2 regions of the Massilibacterium senegalense genome follow, and region 1 is predicted to be linked to the other one. Evidence: predicted binding sites of a transcription regulator. Region 1 holds the regulator's gene; the other holds the start of a gene.
What was found. The regulator NrdR, encoded in region 1, represses ribonucleotide reductase genes. The targets are predictions, from matches to a motif close to AACACNATATATNGTGTT.

Region 1 (8,902 bases):
TTTTTATTAATCAGGATTTTTCGAGTGTGGTCGTTTTTTTTGTCAGTGAACAAGTGTCTTTCGCGTTTTAGTTTAATCTAATTGCGAGAGGTGAACGATTGTCACCCGCTTCCAGTGGCAACGAGGCACTTTTCTCATCCTTCCTTTATGGCTTTGTCGGTGAACGAGCCTATCTCCACTTTATATTTTTTCGTTTGGAATTTTTTTTATATCCAAAATATGAATAAAATGTATAATATTATTATACATTTTATGTAACAAAGGGGGGAGTTGTCCTATTTAATGAATGACGAAGGTGCAATAGGTGACATTGTTTTAGTTTTAGGAACATTACCCCCTATTTTTACTATATTTAATATAAAATAGTAAAAGGGGTATAGGCCGTCTTCCAATATGGAAGACGGTATTTTTTTATGTTTAAGGGCATATTATAGAATAATTGTACTGAAAATTATTCAATTATAATGTTGCTAAAAAGAAAAAAACTAAGTATACTAAATATCGTAATCTTCGGTACAAGCAAAAAAAGAATGCATCTACTTAAAGGGTTAGGACCTCTTTGGACTAACTTTCCCCCGTGGTAGAAGGACATTCTTGCATGCTTAATGAAGGCATGACTAAACATACAAGGGGGAAGTGCATATGGATACTATGGGACGCCACGTTATTGCAGAACTATGGGGTTGTGACTTTGACAAAATCAATGATATGGACTTTATTGAACGAACTTTTGTGGAAGCTGCATTAAAAGCAGGGGCTGAAATTCGGGAAGTTGCTTTTCATAAATTTGCTCCTCATGGTGTAAGCGGAGTGGTGATTATTTCTGAATCACATTTAACGATTCATAGTTTTCCAGAGCATGGATATGCAAGTATAGACGTTTACACGTGTGGTGACCGAATTGATCCTAATGTTGCTGCGGAATATATTGCTGAAGCACTAGGTTCAACAAAGCGTGAACATCTAGAGGTGCCAAGAGGCATGGGGCCAATTCGTATTCAAAAGGCACCAGTAACAGCTCTTTAAAAATGGAAATAGATAATGAAGAGATGCTTTTTTATGCATCTCTTTTTCTTTTTAGGTTGCGACTTACTTCTCTTTTTTATATGATTGAAGTAAGATGTTTGAAACAAATCGGAGTTGATTATAAATGCGTTGTCCAAATTGTAATCATAACGGTACCCGTGTGCTAGATTCTAGACCCATCCATGACGGACGTTCGATTAGAAGACGTCGTGAATGCGAATCGTGTTTGTATCGTTTTACTACATTTGAAACGATAGAAGAAATGCCACTCATTGTCATTAAAAAAGAAGGGATTCGCGAAGAATTTAGCCGTGAAAAAATTTTACGCGGGTTAGTTCGAGCTTGTGAAAAGCGACCTGTTTCTTTAGAACAGTTAGATAATATTGTAGAAGAAGTAGAGCAAAAAATTCGTGCCCAAGGATTATCAGAAGTGAACAGTCAAGATATCGGTGAGATGGTAATGGATAAATTAGCAGAGGTGGATGAAGTAGCTTATGTACGATTTGCTTCTGTATATCGCCAATTCAAAGATATTAATGTGTTTATTCAAGAATTAAAAGAACTAATTAAAAAAGGAAAAGCATAAAAGAGCTAAACATCTCTGTTTTGCTCTTTTTTCATCATGATTGGAAGGAGTTTTTATATGACTACTTCTTGGAAGCACTTATTACCGACAGATACGTTTATTGTAAAGGTGAATGGAATTTTACATGAATTTGACAAGAAAGTTTTAACGTTATTATATCAACCGATTATTGGGGCTTCTGCTTACAGTTTATATATGACGTTATGGGGAATGTTAAATGTAAAAAGTTACGTAACGAAACCGCACAGCCATCATTATTTAATGTTGATGTCATCTCAAACATTACCGGATATTTATCATGATAGGTTAAAATTAGAAGGATTAGGGTTGCTTCATGTCTATCAAAAAAAAGATGAGGAAAAGCGAGTTTTTATTTACGAGTTATGCCCACCTTTATCCCCACAGGCATTTTTTAAAGAAGAGTGGTTAGCTGCTTATTTGTTTAATCGATTAGGGAAAACGCAATTTCAAATGATAAAAAGACAATTTCAAATGCATAAAATTCCAAAAGACGGATATGAGGATATTACAAAAAGTTTTCCAGAAGTGTTTACGAATGTGATGGAGTCCGAATTGGTGTTATCGGATGATACGAAAGCGATTATGGAAGATGAACGATATGAATTGGTTGACCGCGTCGAACCTGGTGTGGAATATGAAGAAGAGTCATTTTTCCATTTAGATTTATGTTTAGAGATGATTCCCGACGTGATTGTACCAAAAGAATGGTTAACTGAAGAAATAAGAGATAGTATTTGGAAATTAGCGACAATTTATCACCTGAATGAACAACAAATGAGTGAAATGATTCAACAAGTTTGTTTACATCAAGAATCATTTCCAATCGACCTTTTACGGACGGAAATCGCCGCATGGTATCAAATTAATATTCAAGAAAAGTTACCATTTTTAACATTACGACATCAACCAGAAAACTTAAAAGAAATGAAAAAAGAGGAAGTAGTAACACAAAAACAAAAAATCGTACATCAATTTGAAACATTATCTCCTTATGATGTGTTACGTTCCTATGCAAATGGTGGGAAACCAGCACTTGTAGATTTGAAACTAATAGAAACCATTATGTTTGAACAAAAGTTAACACCAGGAGTTGTCAATGTCTTAATTGATTATGTTTTGAAAACAAATGATGGGAAATTACCGGGTCCTTTAGTAACAAAAATTGCCGCACACTGGTCACGGAAAAAAATTAAAACAGTGCAAGAAGCAATTGATTTTGCACAACAAGAACATAACAAGTCAAAGAAATGGCAAAAAAATTCCAATATGCCATCTGTGAAAAAGGGACGGAAAGTGGAAAAAATGGGCGATTGGATGTCTGAAAAAGATACAGAAGTAGACGAGGAAACTTGGAAACAGCAAAAACAACTTTTAGAAGAAAGAATTAAAAATCTTTAGTGTGAACGTTGTTTAGCAAAAGGAATAGAGGTGAAGATAATGGAACCAATCCAAAATGCGTTGAAGCATTTTATGAATAACGAAGAGTTTCGTAAACGGTATGAAGAACAAAAGCGACAAATTTTATCGTACCGGCCAATTCAAGATTTTCTAGAAAAACATCCAGAGATTAATCGCGAAAAAGTAGGGCGTAGTTTATCGAAGTTACTTGAGTATAAAATGGAAAAAGAACATTGCGAACAATGTCCAGGGTTGGATAACTGTCCTAATTTAATGCAAGGTTATACACCTAATCTCATTTCTCATCATCAAATGATGCATATATCATATGAGAAATGTTCATTAAAAGTACGATACGATGAAATTGTTCGTCGTGATCAGCTTATTCAAAGTTTATTTATACCAAAAGAAATTTGTAAAGCTTCGTTCAAAAATATGGATTTGAATGACCCGCATCGTTCGGAAGCTATTATGAAGGCATTGGATTTTGTCGATCGATATGAAAAAGGGGAGCCTATTAAAGGTCTTTATTTTTATGGGAAATTTGGGGTTGGAAAAACGTATTTACTCGGTGCGTTAGCGAATGAATTAGCAGTCAAAAAAAATATATCCTCGCTTATCGTGTATGCACCGGAGTTTTTTAGAGAAATGAAACAATCGATAAAAGATAATTCATTACAAGAAAAAATTAACGTCGTAAAAGAAGCACCGATTTTAATGTTAGATGACATCGGGGCAGAATCGATGTCCAGTTGGATTCGGGACGATGTGCTTGGAGTTATTTTGCAGTATCGTATGATGGAAAAATTACCAACCATTTATACATCGAATAAAACATTAAAGGAATTAGAAGAACATTTTAAAGTAAGTATGCAAGGAGATTTTGAAGAATTAAAAGCAAAGCGGATTATGGAACGGATTCGCCACTTAACAACACCGGTATATATCGGAGGAGATAACCGACGCATTTATAAATAGTTGTCACAGACTTTTTTTGTTTTTTATGATACGATGAAATAAATATTTTTATAGAGAAAGCGCTTTAATAAAAACGTACAAAGCGCACGTGCGATTAGAAAATATACTAGCAGGAGTTTTACTGTAATGGAGGGTTATCATGGCAATTGATGATATTCTAAAACGTGTATTAGACGGTGAACGAATAAACGAGCAAGACGTTATTCAATTATATGAAAGTGATGAAGTAGAAAAAATGGGAGAAGTGGCGAACGAAGTGATGAAACGCTTTCACCCAGAACCCATTACAACCTTTGTCATCGGTCGGAATATTAACTATACGAACGTATGTGATACGTATTGTCGTTTTTGTGCTTTTTACCGGGCACCTGGTAGCGAGGAAGGATATGTATTAGATAACGAAACCATTTTTCAAAAAATCCAAGAAACTGTTGATATTGGTGGTACTGAAATTTTAATGCAAGGTGGGACAAATCCAAACTTACCATTTAGCTACTATACGGATTTACTTCGTGAAATAAAAAAACGGTTTGACATAACGATGCATTCTTTTTCACCAGCAGAAGTGTGGAAAATGGTTGAAGTAAGCGGGCTTTCCCTTGAAGAAGTATTAAAACAATTGCATGAAGCAGGTTTAGACTCGTTGCCAGGTGGAGGAGCCGAAATTTTAGATGAACGGACTAGAAATAAAATTAGCCGTATAAAAACATCTTGGCAAGACTGGATTGCATGTATGAAAACAGCGAAAAAGGTAGGCATGCACGGAACCGCAACAATGGTTATCGGTTTTGGAGAGTCGTACGAAGAAAGAGCCTTACACTTAAAAAGAATTCGCGATGCACAAGATGAAGCAGAACCATTTTTAGCATTTATTCCGTGGACATTCCAACCGGAAAACACAAATATGAGTGATGTAGAAAAGCAAACACCACGTGATTACTTGAAAACATTAGCTATTTCTCGGATGTATTTAGATAATATTCCGAACTTCCAATCTTCTTGGGTAACAATGGGACCTGAAATCGGAAAGTTGTCTTTGTCTTATGGATGTAATGATTTTGGCAGTACGATGATTGAAGAAAATGTCGTATCAGCAGCGGGTGCTACACATAAAGTAAATACAAATTTAATTTTACAGTTAATTCGGGAAGCAGGAAAAATCCCTGCACAGCGCGATACGAAATATAACATTTTACACACTTTTGAAGAGAAAGAAATGGCCAATAAAGATTTTACGATGCAAAATTAATAGAAAGCTACCTCTAACGCGAAAGAGGTAGCTTTTTTTGTGTCATGATAGTTTGCTTTCTCCATATATATGTATTAAATGTTGTGGAGTAAGGAGGACATTTCATGGTTTCGATTGATTTAAAGGATGAAACGGAGGCCCTTTATTTCTTTTCATACATGAAGAAGATATTAGCGGAACAAAAAATGGATGGACAAGTCCATGTCACCGTTTCTGATGCATTTGTAAACATATGCAAACAAGCAGAATGTATTCCAACTATTTTTATTAAAAAATCTATTTCAAGAGCTTTAGCGCATTACGTACTTCGTTTTTATGAACAGTCATTTACGATGGAACTTTTACAAAAAAAGTTCCATTATTATGACAAAGAGGAAATCAATGAAATTATTTTTATGATGAATGAATTAGTAAATGGGGAAAGGGAAAATATTCCTAATCAACCGAAAGATATTCGCAAGAAACTATTAGAAGAAGATTTTTTTATTCTACTTCAGGAAACGTCTTTTTTTGATATTACGTCATTTTTCCGTTTTCGATTAAAAAGGTATAAAGCATTGCTCTGTTCTTTTCTCGAAATCGCAATCGATGAATATAAAATGGAGCAAGAATATCAAAATTTAATCGAAGAATGGAGAAGGTATGTTCAAACAAAAACATCATGGATACATACTATTTATCTTTCCTACCATAAAAAAGAATGTCATTTGTTTGTTCACCCGGAAGAAAAGCAAACATTAGGGGAAAACATGAGTTGGATAGATAAACGGTTATTTCAATATATAGAGTTGCAACATACACCACCAATTTTAGCTAGTTTATTATCGTTAGCTCCTAAAAAGATTATGATTTATACGAAAGAAAGAGATGCGTTATTTATCCAAACGATTCAAAATATTTTTCAAGAGTCTGTCTCTTTTTATCAGGACGATTCTTTCATAAAAGAAAATGTGATAATGCTTGATTTTTTAACGATTAATGCCTATAATTAGGAAGAACATAATAATATACAATGATGAGGACACGAATTATTTTTGAAACGTTCCCAGAGAGGAAAGTTTTAGCTGCAAGCTTTCTAACGTGTGAAAATAGTTTACCACCTCGGAGTAGCAATTGTGAATATTCAGTAATGATTGCCGGTTAGATGAACCGTTATTTCATCATACTTCTAAAGCTGTACGAAATTATTTTATTTGTGCAGGAAGAAGGGTGGAACCACGAGCATAAACTCGTCCCTTTTATTAGGGATGGGTTTTTTTATTTTTATAAAGGAGTGATCACATGGTACGCATTACCTTTCCAGATGGAAACGTGAAAGAATTTGAAAACGGCATTACAACAGAAGTGATTGCGCAATCGATTAGTCCAGGATTAAAGAAAAAAGCACTTGCCGGGAAATTAAATGGACAATTAATTGATTTAAAACGAGAAATTGAAGTGGATGGATCACTTGAAATTGTGACTCCTGATCATGAAGATGCACTTGAAATTATTCGTCATTCTACTGCCCACTTAATGGCACAAGCGATTAAACGCGTGTTTAAAGATGAAAAAATTCAATTGGGCGTAGGTCCAGTAATCGAAAATGGTTTTTATTATGATATTGACATGGAACGAGCGATTACACCGGAAGATCTTCCAAAAATCGAAAAAGAAATGAAAAGAATTGTAGAAGCTAATATCGAAGTGTCTCGTCGCGAAGTGTCTCGCAATGAAGCGTTAGAAATGTACAAAAAGTTAGACGACGAATTGAAAGTAGAGCTTATTAGTGCTATTCCAGAAGATGAAACTATTACAATTTACAATCAAGGGGAGTTTTTTGACCTTTGTCGCGGTCCACATGTTCCATCTACAGGAAAATTAAAAGTATTTAAATTAATGAGTATTGCAGGAGCGTATTGGCGCGGGGATAGCAATAATAAAATGTTACAACGTATTTACGGTACAGCATTTAGTACGAACGAAGAATTAAAAGAACATTTACGTTTACTAGAAGAAGCAAAAGAACGTGACCACCGTAAACTGGGAAAAGAATTAGGGTTGTTTACGATTTCTCAAAAAGTTGGACAAGGTTTACCGATTTGGTTACCAAAAGGAGCGACCATTCGTCGTATTGTAGAACGATATATTGTTGATCTAGAAACACGTTTAGGATATAATCACGTCTATACGCCGCATTTAGGTAGCGTCGAATTATATAAAACAAGTGGTCACTGGGATCATTACCAAGAGGATATGTATCCACCGATCGATATCGATAATGAACAATTGGTTCTTCGCCCGATGAACTGTCCACACCACATGATGGTATATAAAAATAAATTGCATAGCTATCGTGAATTACCGATTCGTATTGCGGAACTTGGTACGATGCACCGCTATGAAATGAGCGGAGCACTTGCAGGGCTTCAACGTGTTCGTGCAATGACATTAAATGATGCACATATTTTCGTTCGCCCTGATCAAATCCAAGAGGAATTTACAAAAGTTGTCACATTAATTCAACGCGTATACAAAGACTTTGATATTAACAATTATTATTTCCGTTTATCTTATCGTGATCCAGAAGATAAAACAAAATATTTTGATAACGATGAGATGTGGGAAAAAGCACAATCGATGTTAAAACAAGCAATGGATGATTTAGGTGCGGAATATGTAGAAGCAGAAGGAGAAGCTGCTTTCTATGGGCCGAAATTAGACGTTCAAGTGCGCACTGCTTTAGGAAAAGATGAAACATTATCTACTGTTCAATTAGATTTCTTATTACCAGAACGATTTGAATTATCGTACATTGGAGAAGATGGAAAAGAACATCGTCCAGTCGTAATCCACCGTGGGGTTGTTTCTACAATGGAACGTTTTGTTGCGTTCTTAATTGAAGAATATAAAGGTGCATTCCCAACTTGGTTAGCGCCAATTCAAGCACAAATTATCCCTGTTTCTTCCGTGCATCATGACTTTACAGATCAATTAAAAGAACGTCTGTTAGATGAAGGATTCCGTGTAGAAGTGGATGATCGGGATGAAAAACTAGGATATAAAATTCGCGAAGCACAAATGCAAAAAATTCCGTATATGCTTGTTGTCGGTGACAAAGAAGTAGAAAATAATGCGGTTAATGTGCGTAAATACGGAGAAAAACAATCAGAAACTATTTCGATTGATGCATTTATTGCTCGTTTACATGAACAAGTAAAAAGTCATCAATAATAGTTGACAAAGGGAAATAGATAGGGTACAATATTCAAGTATGAATCGAATAAATAAGTGTAAAAGAAGAGGCCCCGCTTCTCGCCTGATTGACGCTAATCAGTTGTTGACAGGTTAAATCATTTGAACATAAAATGAATGAATTCGTTTAAATGAATGTGGGTACAAAAGTACCCACATTTTTTTATATTGTTTTCACAAGCAAGCCTCAATGAACTTTTTGTTAGTGTGATTTTAATGCAACACTTGTTTAATTTTTTGGAGGTGGCTCACGATTAGCAAAGAACAGTTTATCAATGAGAGCATTCGTGCTCGTGAACTTCGTGTCATTGATACGAATGGAGAACAACTTGGTGTCAAAACACGTCAAGAGGCTTTAGAACTTGCAAGTCGAGCAAATTTAGATTTGGTTTTAATTGCACCTAATGCAA
Region 2 (8,902 bases), 330 kb from region 1:
CATTTCTAAAATATTTGATGTTACTTTGCCCAAACGTTCCTTAATTTTTATAAACAGTTGCTCATTCCAAAACGACTCTTCTTCTTTTACCGCATAGAGCCATTCCAATATATCTTCATCATTGATAAGTAAATCATATCGTTGTCCCCATTTTACTACCTCAGTATTTACTAAATTTAATGAAATATTTTCAGATAAGAGTGGAAATTTATTTGTTTCTTGCATACGTTTATCACTCATTTCATTATTAAATTTTTTAACCACCTAGTCGATAAAAAATAGGTTATATGTTAATTATATTTTATTTAATTGAATTATTTATTGTTGAATTTTCATTACCTAACATTTCTATAAATACTCTCAAAGAAGTTGACATATATTTATCTTTACGATAAACGAAAATGGTTTTGACTTTCCCAAATCTATTTGGAATAGTATGTTGGATAAGTTGATTATCTTTCATATGTTTATCAACCACACTTCGAGGGAGTAAACTTATTCCCAGTCCCGCGGAGACACAGCCAATAATTCCATCAAGTGTTCCAAACTCCATTATTTTTTCTGGAATCACCCCTTCATGATGTAACCATTCTTCAAACCTTGCCCGATACGAACAACCCTTATGAAAAACCAATATTGTTCTATTTTGTATTTCTTTTATAGAAGATAAAGAATGATGTAACGTGTCCGTTATCAGTACTAACTCTTCTTCTATTACTGTTTTATATGTGAGTTCTGGATGCTCAATAGGACCAGCAACAAAAGCTCCATCTAATTCATATTGTAGAACACCTTGAACATTTTGCTCAGTTGGACCTGTTTTTAACGTGAGTTCAACAGTAGGATATTCACGATGGAATTTTGAAAGCATTGTTGGCAAACGAACTGCAGCAGTCGTTTCCATCGAACCTATTAATAAAGGGCCTTTTGGGGTTTGATCATCACTCATCACGTTTTGAATTTCATCTAAAAGTTGAAATATTTCATCTGTATATGAAAGTAAAGCTTTACCTTTATCTGTTAAAGTAGTCCCTCGATTATGCCGGTAAAATAGCTTAGTTTGCAGATTTGATTCCAATTGCTGAATTCTTGCTGTGAGATTGGATTGTGCATAATTCATTTCTCTCGCAGCCTTTGAAATACTTCCTAATTTTGCAACAGCTTGAAAAAACCTTAATGCTTGTAAGTCCATGATTATAGCCTCCTTCCTTTTTGATATATAAATAAACGATATCAACACATCACTTTTAAGCATTTTAACATATAGATAAAATCAGGTAAATTATAAATGTAAGTAAATACTAATTTAGCAGGAGGTGCAAAATTGAGTAAAAATTCTTTTTTATTTCTATTAGGAGGAATTTTTTCTTTAATGATTGCAATGGGCATCGGAAGATTTGCTTATACTCCGATTTTGCCGTTAATGCAAGATGATCTTACCTTTACTGATGCTATGGCGGGTTACTTAGCTTCAAGCAATTACGCAGGGTATTTTGCTGGAGCAATTTTAGCTGGGGTTCTCCCATTAAAAAAGCATAAAACGTTTTATTTAAGAGGGAGCCTTGTTATAAGTATTATAACCACTTGCATGATGGGGATTTTTCATTCCTACATACTGATGCTAATCATTCGCTTTATTTCTGGAGTGGCAAGTGCATTCATTTTTGTTTTAGCTTCGAGTATTGTGCTAGACAAACTAGCTATTTCAGGTAAAACAAATTGGGCAGGATATTTCTATTCAGGTGTAGGCTTCGGTATATTCTTTTCAACCCTCTTTATTCCAAGCTTTAACGATTTATTTAAGTGGGAAGGGGTATGGATAGGACTAGCGATTATAAGTGTAATTCTTACAATCTTTGTTTGGTTATGGCTTAAAGACTCCCCAAACACAATCATAAAAAAGGATGATCAAATGCCGATTATACTTGCACCTCCTGTCAAATGGCTTCCTTGGTTAATTATTGCCTATGGTTTAGAAGGGTTAGGCTATATTGTAACGGGGACGTTTATCGTGTCGATTGCTGATAAGACCTCTCTGCTAAGCATTGACTCTGCTTTTATTTGGATGGTTGTTGGCTTAGGTGCAATTCCATCATGTATCATTTGGTCAGCTTTCGCAAAAAAACGGGGATTCGTAAAATCATTAGTATTTTCGATGATTTTACAATCTATAGGTATTGCATTACCCGTCTTCTGGTTGACTCAATCTAGTTTAATGATAAGTGCATTATTATTTGGGGCAACCTTTATGGGTATTACAACACTCGCAACAACACTCGCACGCCAAATGAATCCGAAAAACAGCAGTCGGATCATTGGTTATCTAACTGCCTTTTATGCTGCTGGTCAAATGATAGGGCCAACAATCGCAGGGGTTATATTATCTTATACCCAAAGTTTTAATTCAGCTTTGATTGGAGCAGCTAGTGTAGTGTTTCTTGGATCAATGTTACTTGTAAGCGGTATTCGATATGATCGAATGCCAAACATAGAAGAATCACCAATTAAATCAAATTGAAAAAGGAATTTTTATGCCATATGTAAATATTAAAATAACAATGAGAATGTTACACTTGAGAAAAAAGCTGCGTTAATTAAGGGGGTAAGTCAATTACTAGTGATGTTTTAAATAAAAATTCCAACACAACAGTTGTAGTTATTGACAAAGTTCATACTGATAATTGGGGTGTAACTGGGGAAACGATAACTGTTCGAAGAAGTAATGGTCAATAATATAGTTTTGTTTTGATGTGAATATTGAAAAAATACGAAGATTGAAGTAAAAAGAGGAAAACTATTCTTTCCCCTCTTTTCTCATATATTCCCATGTTCCATATAGTTTATCTTCCTTCACTAAACTGACCAATAGTTTAAGTGTACCATCATACATTCAATTAATAATCTACATCACTAAGTTAAAGTGTTTCTCCACAATAGCCCGTTTGCAGAAAAAAAATGAATACAATTAGGATAGATACTATAACATTCCATCTTCTTTATTTATATATTTTTCTGCCTCTTACTGTAAGTCCCCAGTCAAACAACGCATATCAACACGAAGCACCCCCTAGTATTATGCATGTATCCATTTAAGGGAGGTGCTTTTTTATGCCACAACAAAAACGAACGATTGTCCCTGTTACATTACATCTCGAAAACAAAAAACTTCTGTAACTAATCCTACAGTGGTTTTCCTCCATCCTACATGCACGATTAAAACCAGCAACGCTGAAATTATCTTCTTCAACGGCGTAGATGAGCATATCATCCGAACGGTCATGAAGGAGCTGAAAAATTGATGAAACACGATTATACAAGTGTAAAAAATATTTACATCATTTGCGGCAAGACAGAAAGGAGAAAAGGAATTGATTGCCTGGCAAAACTGATTCAGGATTATTTCGAACTTGCTCCATATGAGGATTTCATTTTCTTATTTTCAGGATGGAGTAAAGATTGCTATAAATGTTTATATTTCGACGGTGATGGCTTCGTCATACTTTATAAACGATTGGATAACAGCAAACTTCAATGTCCAAAAGATGAAAATGAAGTACGTAATTTTTCACAACAGGAGCTTCGCTAGCTCCTTGAAGGGTTATCAATCTAGCAGACAAAGGCAATTCAACCATCATCAAAAGGTGTGTTCTAATTTCATTAAGCCGCTAATTTTATCTTTATTCCACTGTTCGAACTAGTTATAATAAGAAAAATGAAACCGAACGAAAAGTGGTGAATGATGTGGTGAACACTTCTTCTAAAAATGAACATCAATATGAAAAATTAAATTGGTTGTACAAAGAACAATAGGCTCTTCTGTGTTAATGAAGCTGGTGCAAAAGCGAATGCTATTTGTTTGAGTATTACAGAAACCGCCAAAAGTAACGGTATTAATTTCTACGAATACATAAAAAACTTTTGACGGATTTATCGAATCTCGGCATTCATCAAAACCCAGAAACGCTAGATCCATACATGCCTTGTTCAAAAAATATTCAGACGACATGTGCAAACTAGCCATCTATCCGAAAGAATTTTAGGATGTATGGCCATTCGTCGTGCGTACCGAAAAGATGCACTTATTTTTTTATTTTGGGCTTACATAATATTTTTTGTTGTATTTCCGTAGCTAATGTAAAATAAAACACCCTCTTAAGCATTGATGTATGAGCATCAATATCAATGCTATAAACATATCTGCCTTGTATTTCAATTACCCGCATTCGTTTCGAATCGTTAATATATTGAAAAACTTGATTAATATAAATCATCCATATCTCACCTGTTTCAATCTATTCTCATCAATAGACTGAATTTTAATTGTCTGTCTAAATTCAAAGCTTCTAACAAGTTGATATGTATAATTTTTTGAGCAAGCAACTGATAAAATAACGTCAAACCACTACCGAAAGGCAAATGAGTATCAATATCAAACTTATTCGTAATTGCTCTAATACTATTTGTTTGATTGAACAGCCTTTACATTAATAAAATTGCCAATTCTTCAATGTGTATCTCATTTATTTCTTGGAAGACATCATAATCTTTAAAATGATAAGACCATGTGCATAACTTATATTTCGAGCTAATGTTTTTGGGATATCTTCATCAGTTACAATGACCCAATCAATATTTCTTCGTTACCAATACTCTTTCTCAATCTCAAACTTTTCAAGCACTCGTTCTTTTAGCCATAAAAAACCCCCCCTTTTTTTAGATAAATTTATCTAAAAAAAGGGGGGACGGTGCAACTTTTTTATAAACGGTACGACTTTATTTCAAAGCTACAATAGGATAATCCTTTGCTTTTTTTATAATCCACATTTTAATTGCGCATTACAATTTGTACACGTATTACAGCCACCGATTTCTACTACTTTTCCTTTACGACAAACTGGGCATGTATTCCCTACTTCATTTCCAATAGTTACATCCGTAGAACGTAACGCATTAATTGTATCTACTAGTACCACATGAGGGGCTTCATGTTTTTCGTTGTTTTCTGTCTCTGCATCAAAAGAATTTTCTTCTGCTGTTAAAGAAAGAACTTGTGCATCACGGCTACCATCCACATACACGGTACCACCTTTAGCTCCACCTTTATAAAGACGTTCATACACTTTTTCTACTTGTTCTACAGAATACCCACGTGGTGCATTTACAGTTTTACTAATAGAAGAATCAACCCAACGTTGGATCACACATTGCACATCCGCATGTGCTTCTGGTGATAAATCCATCGATGATACAAACCATTCAGGTAATTGATTTGAATCTTGCGCTGGATATTTGTCCAAATATTCTTGGACAATATCTGCTTTTACTTCGATAAATTTTCCTAAACGTCCACTTCTGAAGTAAGAAAAAGCAAAGTAAGGTTCTAATCCTGTTGATACCCCTACCATTGTTCCCGTACTTCCTGTAGGTGCTACTGTTAATAAATGAGAATTTCGAATTCCGTATTTTACAATATCTTGACGAATATCTTCTGGCATTTGTTTCATATAGCCAGTGTTAATAAAGTTTTCCCGCAATGTTTTTGTTTCCTCGTCTGTATTGCCAATTAAAAACGGGAAGCTTCCTTTTTCTTTTGCTAATTCTATGGACGTACGATAAGCAGTAGTAGCAATCACTTCAAAAATTTGATCTACTAACTGATTTCCTTTATCTGAACCATACACTGTTTCACAATAAATTAATAAATCATGTAATCCCATCACACCAAGACCAACACGACGTTCGCCAAGTGCTTGTATACGGTTTTCTTCTAAAAAGTAAGGAGTGGAATCAATGACGTTATCTTGCATTCTTACGCCAATTTCAACCGTACGTTTTAATTTTTCAAAATCCACTCGTTTTTCTTCTTTATTTGCCATATTTGCAAGATTAACTGCTGCTAAATTACAAACTGAATACGGAGCAAGCGGTTGTTCCCCACAAGGATTTGTCGCTACTACTTTTTGTCCGTACGCTTTTGCGTTTGTCATATCATTTGCATTATCAATAAAGAAAATGCCTGGTTCTGCAGAATATGTAGCGCAAATATTAATTAATTTCCATAATTCACGAGCACGAATCGTACGGTGTGTACGCACTTTGTACCCCATTTGTTCCCATTCACGCACATCTCCAACTTCATGCCAATGCGTGTTGTATGAATCCATTTCTTCTGTTGAATAATGTTCAATATCAGGGAATTTCAATGAAAACTCTTCATCACAATCAACTGCATCCATAAATTCTTTTGTTAAACAAACAGAAATATTAGCACCTGTTAAAAATTCGGGGTTATGCACACTATACGTACCCATTTCCGCTAATTTTTGTTCTGCTTCATCCATTACCGATTTGGTAAACCCACCAGTACCTGGGATATTTTTATAATTTAAAATACCTTGGTACATATCTTTTTCTGTTTCTGATAATGGCGTGAATTTTAATTTTTCTTTTGCTTGACGACGAATGTCTTCATCTTCTGAATGCTCAATCAAAAAGCGCAAAATACGCGGATTTTGCATTTTAGAAATAATAAATTCAATAATATCAGGATGCCAAATAGCCATCATAATCATTTGTGCACCTCGACGGCTACCACCTTGTTCTACTAAGTGTGTCAGTTTGGCTATATCATCTAACCACGAAACGGAACCACTCGACTTTCCGTTTACACCTCGTGCTAATGCATTTTTAGGACGTAAAGTAGAGCCATTGGTACCAACTCCTCCACCACGACTCATAATTTCCATTACTTGTTTGCGGTGTTCACTAATACCTTCTCGACTATCTTTCACAAACGGCATAACATAACAATTGAAATACGTTACTTCTGTATCTGCTCCTGCTCCGTATAAAACACGCCCAGCAGGAATAAAGTTTAGTCGTACAAGTTCTTCATAAAATTGTTCAAATGACTGTTGTTTTTTATCTTCCGTCGTCTCTACAGAAGAAAGACCACGTGCATTTCTTTTGGCAATTTGCTCATAAAATAATTCTAACGGTTTATCAATTACATCTAATGAACGAACAACAATTCCTGTTAATTGTTCTTCTTCTGTATCTAAAGATGATCTATATTCCTCTTCTACGACAACAGTTGCTTTTTTTTGTTCCCAATCAATCGCTTTAATAGAACCAAGACCACGTGCTGGAAAATTAGGGTCTTCTTTAATCGTTAAAACGACAAAATCCCCCTCTTTTAACGTTTTCTTTTCTGTATCTTTAAATGAATAACGATCTAACATAACAAGGCGCGAAACCCCTTTATGTGTTAAATTCATATCTGAAGTAATTTCGTGCACTTGTGAAAATTGACGAATATCTTCATTTAAGCAATCGATGTTTACTGATTGATACATACTGGCCATCACAGTCATTTAATCTCCTCCTAAATGGTAAAACACAAAACTATGTCCATTCCGCTTGATTTCTCATCCGAAAGGAGCTAGAATGGACAAAGTGGCTTATCACATTGATTCTTTTACTATACGCTATTTTTCAAAAGCACTCAATATGTAGTGCTTTTTTTCATTTTTAAAACCTATATATAGTATATATCGAAAAAAAGGGGCATTTGTCAATTCGTTAAGATGCTAATTTTGGAGGAAAAAACGAGAGAATGAAACATATCCTCCTTTTTTCTCGATATTTTAAGGTATTTTATACATTGACGGATTCCCAGACAAAAATAACGCCAAATATCTTTTGCGTATTTAAATAATCCGTTTTATAATGTACATTAGTGTTATTTGTGAAAGGGAGGAGCATTTTCGATGGAAATCGTACTTAATCTTCTTATTTTTACTGCTCTTATTATCCTCTATTTTGTAATTTCTTCTTTGTTACAACGTCGATATTTAAAAACATTTACGCAAGAAGAATTTATTGAAGGATATCGAAAAGCACAATTAATTGACGTGCGTGAGCCAAGTGAATTTGAAGCAGGTCATATTTTAGGCGCTCGAAATATTCCATTAAGCCAATTTAATTTTCGAATGGAAAAAGAAATTCGAAAAGACAAACCTGTATACATCTATGACAATACAGGATTTTTGAGTAGTCGTGCTGCTCGGAAATTACATAAAAAAGGTTATCAAGATTTAGTACATTTAAAAGGCGGCTTTAGAAAATGGACAGGAAAAGTAAAAGTTAAATAAAGACGTCGTCAATCATGATTATTTGTAAAATTATTAAAAAACCAAGAAAATGGTTTAGCCATTATTCTTGGTTTTTTTCTTTTCATTCGCTTGTACCTGATTACTCTTTTTCATAACGTAATACCGGTTTTCTTGCAGCGAGTGTTTCGTCTAACCTTGATACAACCGTTGAATGCGGAGCTTCTTGCACAATTTCGGGATTCTCTTCTGCTTCTTCGGCAATTTGAATCATCACATCGATAAATTCATCTAATGTTTCCTTTGCTTCCGTTTCAGTCGGTTCAATCATTAATGCCTCTTCTACGTTTAATGGAAAATAAATGGTTGGGGGGTGATAACCAAAGTCAAGCAATCTTTTTGCAATATCTAACGTACGAACGCCTAATTTTTTTTGACGTTTCCCGCTTAGAACAAATTCATGTTTACAATGTTGATCAAACGGCAAATCATAATGTCCTTGTAAACGTCGCATCATATAATTAGCACTCAAAACAGCATATTCCGATACCTTTTTTAGCCCTTCTGGTCCTAATGTCCGAATATACGTATACGCCCGAACATTAATTCCAAAGTTTCCGTAAAATGCTTTTACACGACCAATGGATTGAGGACGATCTTCATCCAAGAAATAGCGATCTCCTTTTTTGGAGATAATCGGTTTCGGTAAAAATGGAATGAATTCTTTTTTTACCCCTACTGGCCCACTTCCTGGTCCACCGCCACCATGTGGCGTACTAAATGTTTTATGG

Region 2: BN1372_RS08520 (vitamin B12-dependent ribonucleotide reductase) is a predicted target of NrdR. The motif match lies at 7,502-7,519, and genes of this name have one in related genera.

Annotation. Positions count from the first base shown of each region.
Region 1 is NZ_LN831786.1:1,344,647-1,353,548, reverse strand. It holds gene speD (adenosylmethionine decarboxylase) at 643-1,026, shown strand; gene nrdR (transcriptional regulator NrdR) at 1,151-1,612, shown strand; gene BN1372_RS10130 (replication initiation and membrane attachment family protein) at 1,670-3,031, shown strand; gene dnaI (primosomal protein DnaI) at 3,071-4,009, shown strand; gene mqnC (cyclic dehypoxanthinyl futalosine synthase) at 4,149-5,258, shown strand; gene ytxC (sporulation protein YtxC) at 5,363-6,250, shown strand; T-box leader at 6,262-6,498, shown strand; gene thrS (threonine--tRNA ligase) at 6,540-8,471, shown strand; ribosomal protein L20 leader region at 8,529-8,663, shown strand; gene infC (translation initiation factor IF-3) at 8,725-8,902, shown strand, end outside.
Region 2 is NZ_LN831786.1:1,017,504-1,026,405, forward strand. It holds partial or broken gene BN1372_RS08495 (CGNR zinc finger domain-containing protein) at 1-225, opposite strand, end outside; gene BN1372_RS08500 (LysR family transcriptional regulator) at 302-1,192, opposite strand; gene BN1372_RS08505 (YbfB/YjiJ family MFS transporter) at 1,325-2,518, shown strand; gene BN1372_RS15955 (hypothetical protein) at 2,659-2,733, shown strand; gene tnpB (IS66 family insertion sequence element accessory protein TnpB) at 3,299-3,586, shown strand; partial or broken gene BN1372_RS15960 (IS66 family transposase) at 3,821-4,017, shown strand; gene BN1372_RS15885 (hypothetical protein) at 4,288-4,416, opposite strand; gene BN1372_RS08520 (vitamin B12-dependent ribonucleotide reductase) at 4,812-7,373, opposite strand; gene BN1372_RS08525 (rhodanese-like domain-containing protein) at 7,770-8,153, shown strand; gene gcvPB (aminomethyl-transferring glycine dehydrogenase subunit GcvPB) at 8,254-8,902, opposite strand, start outside.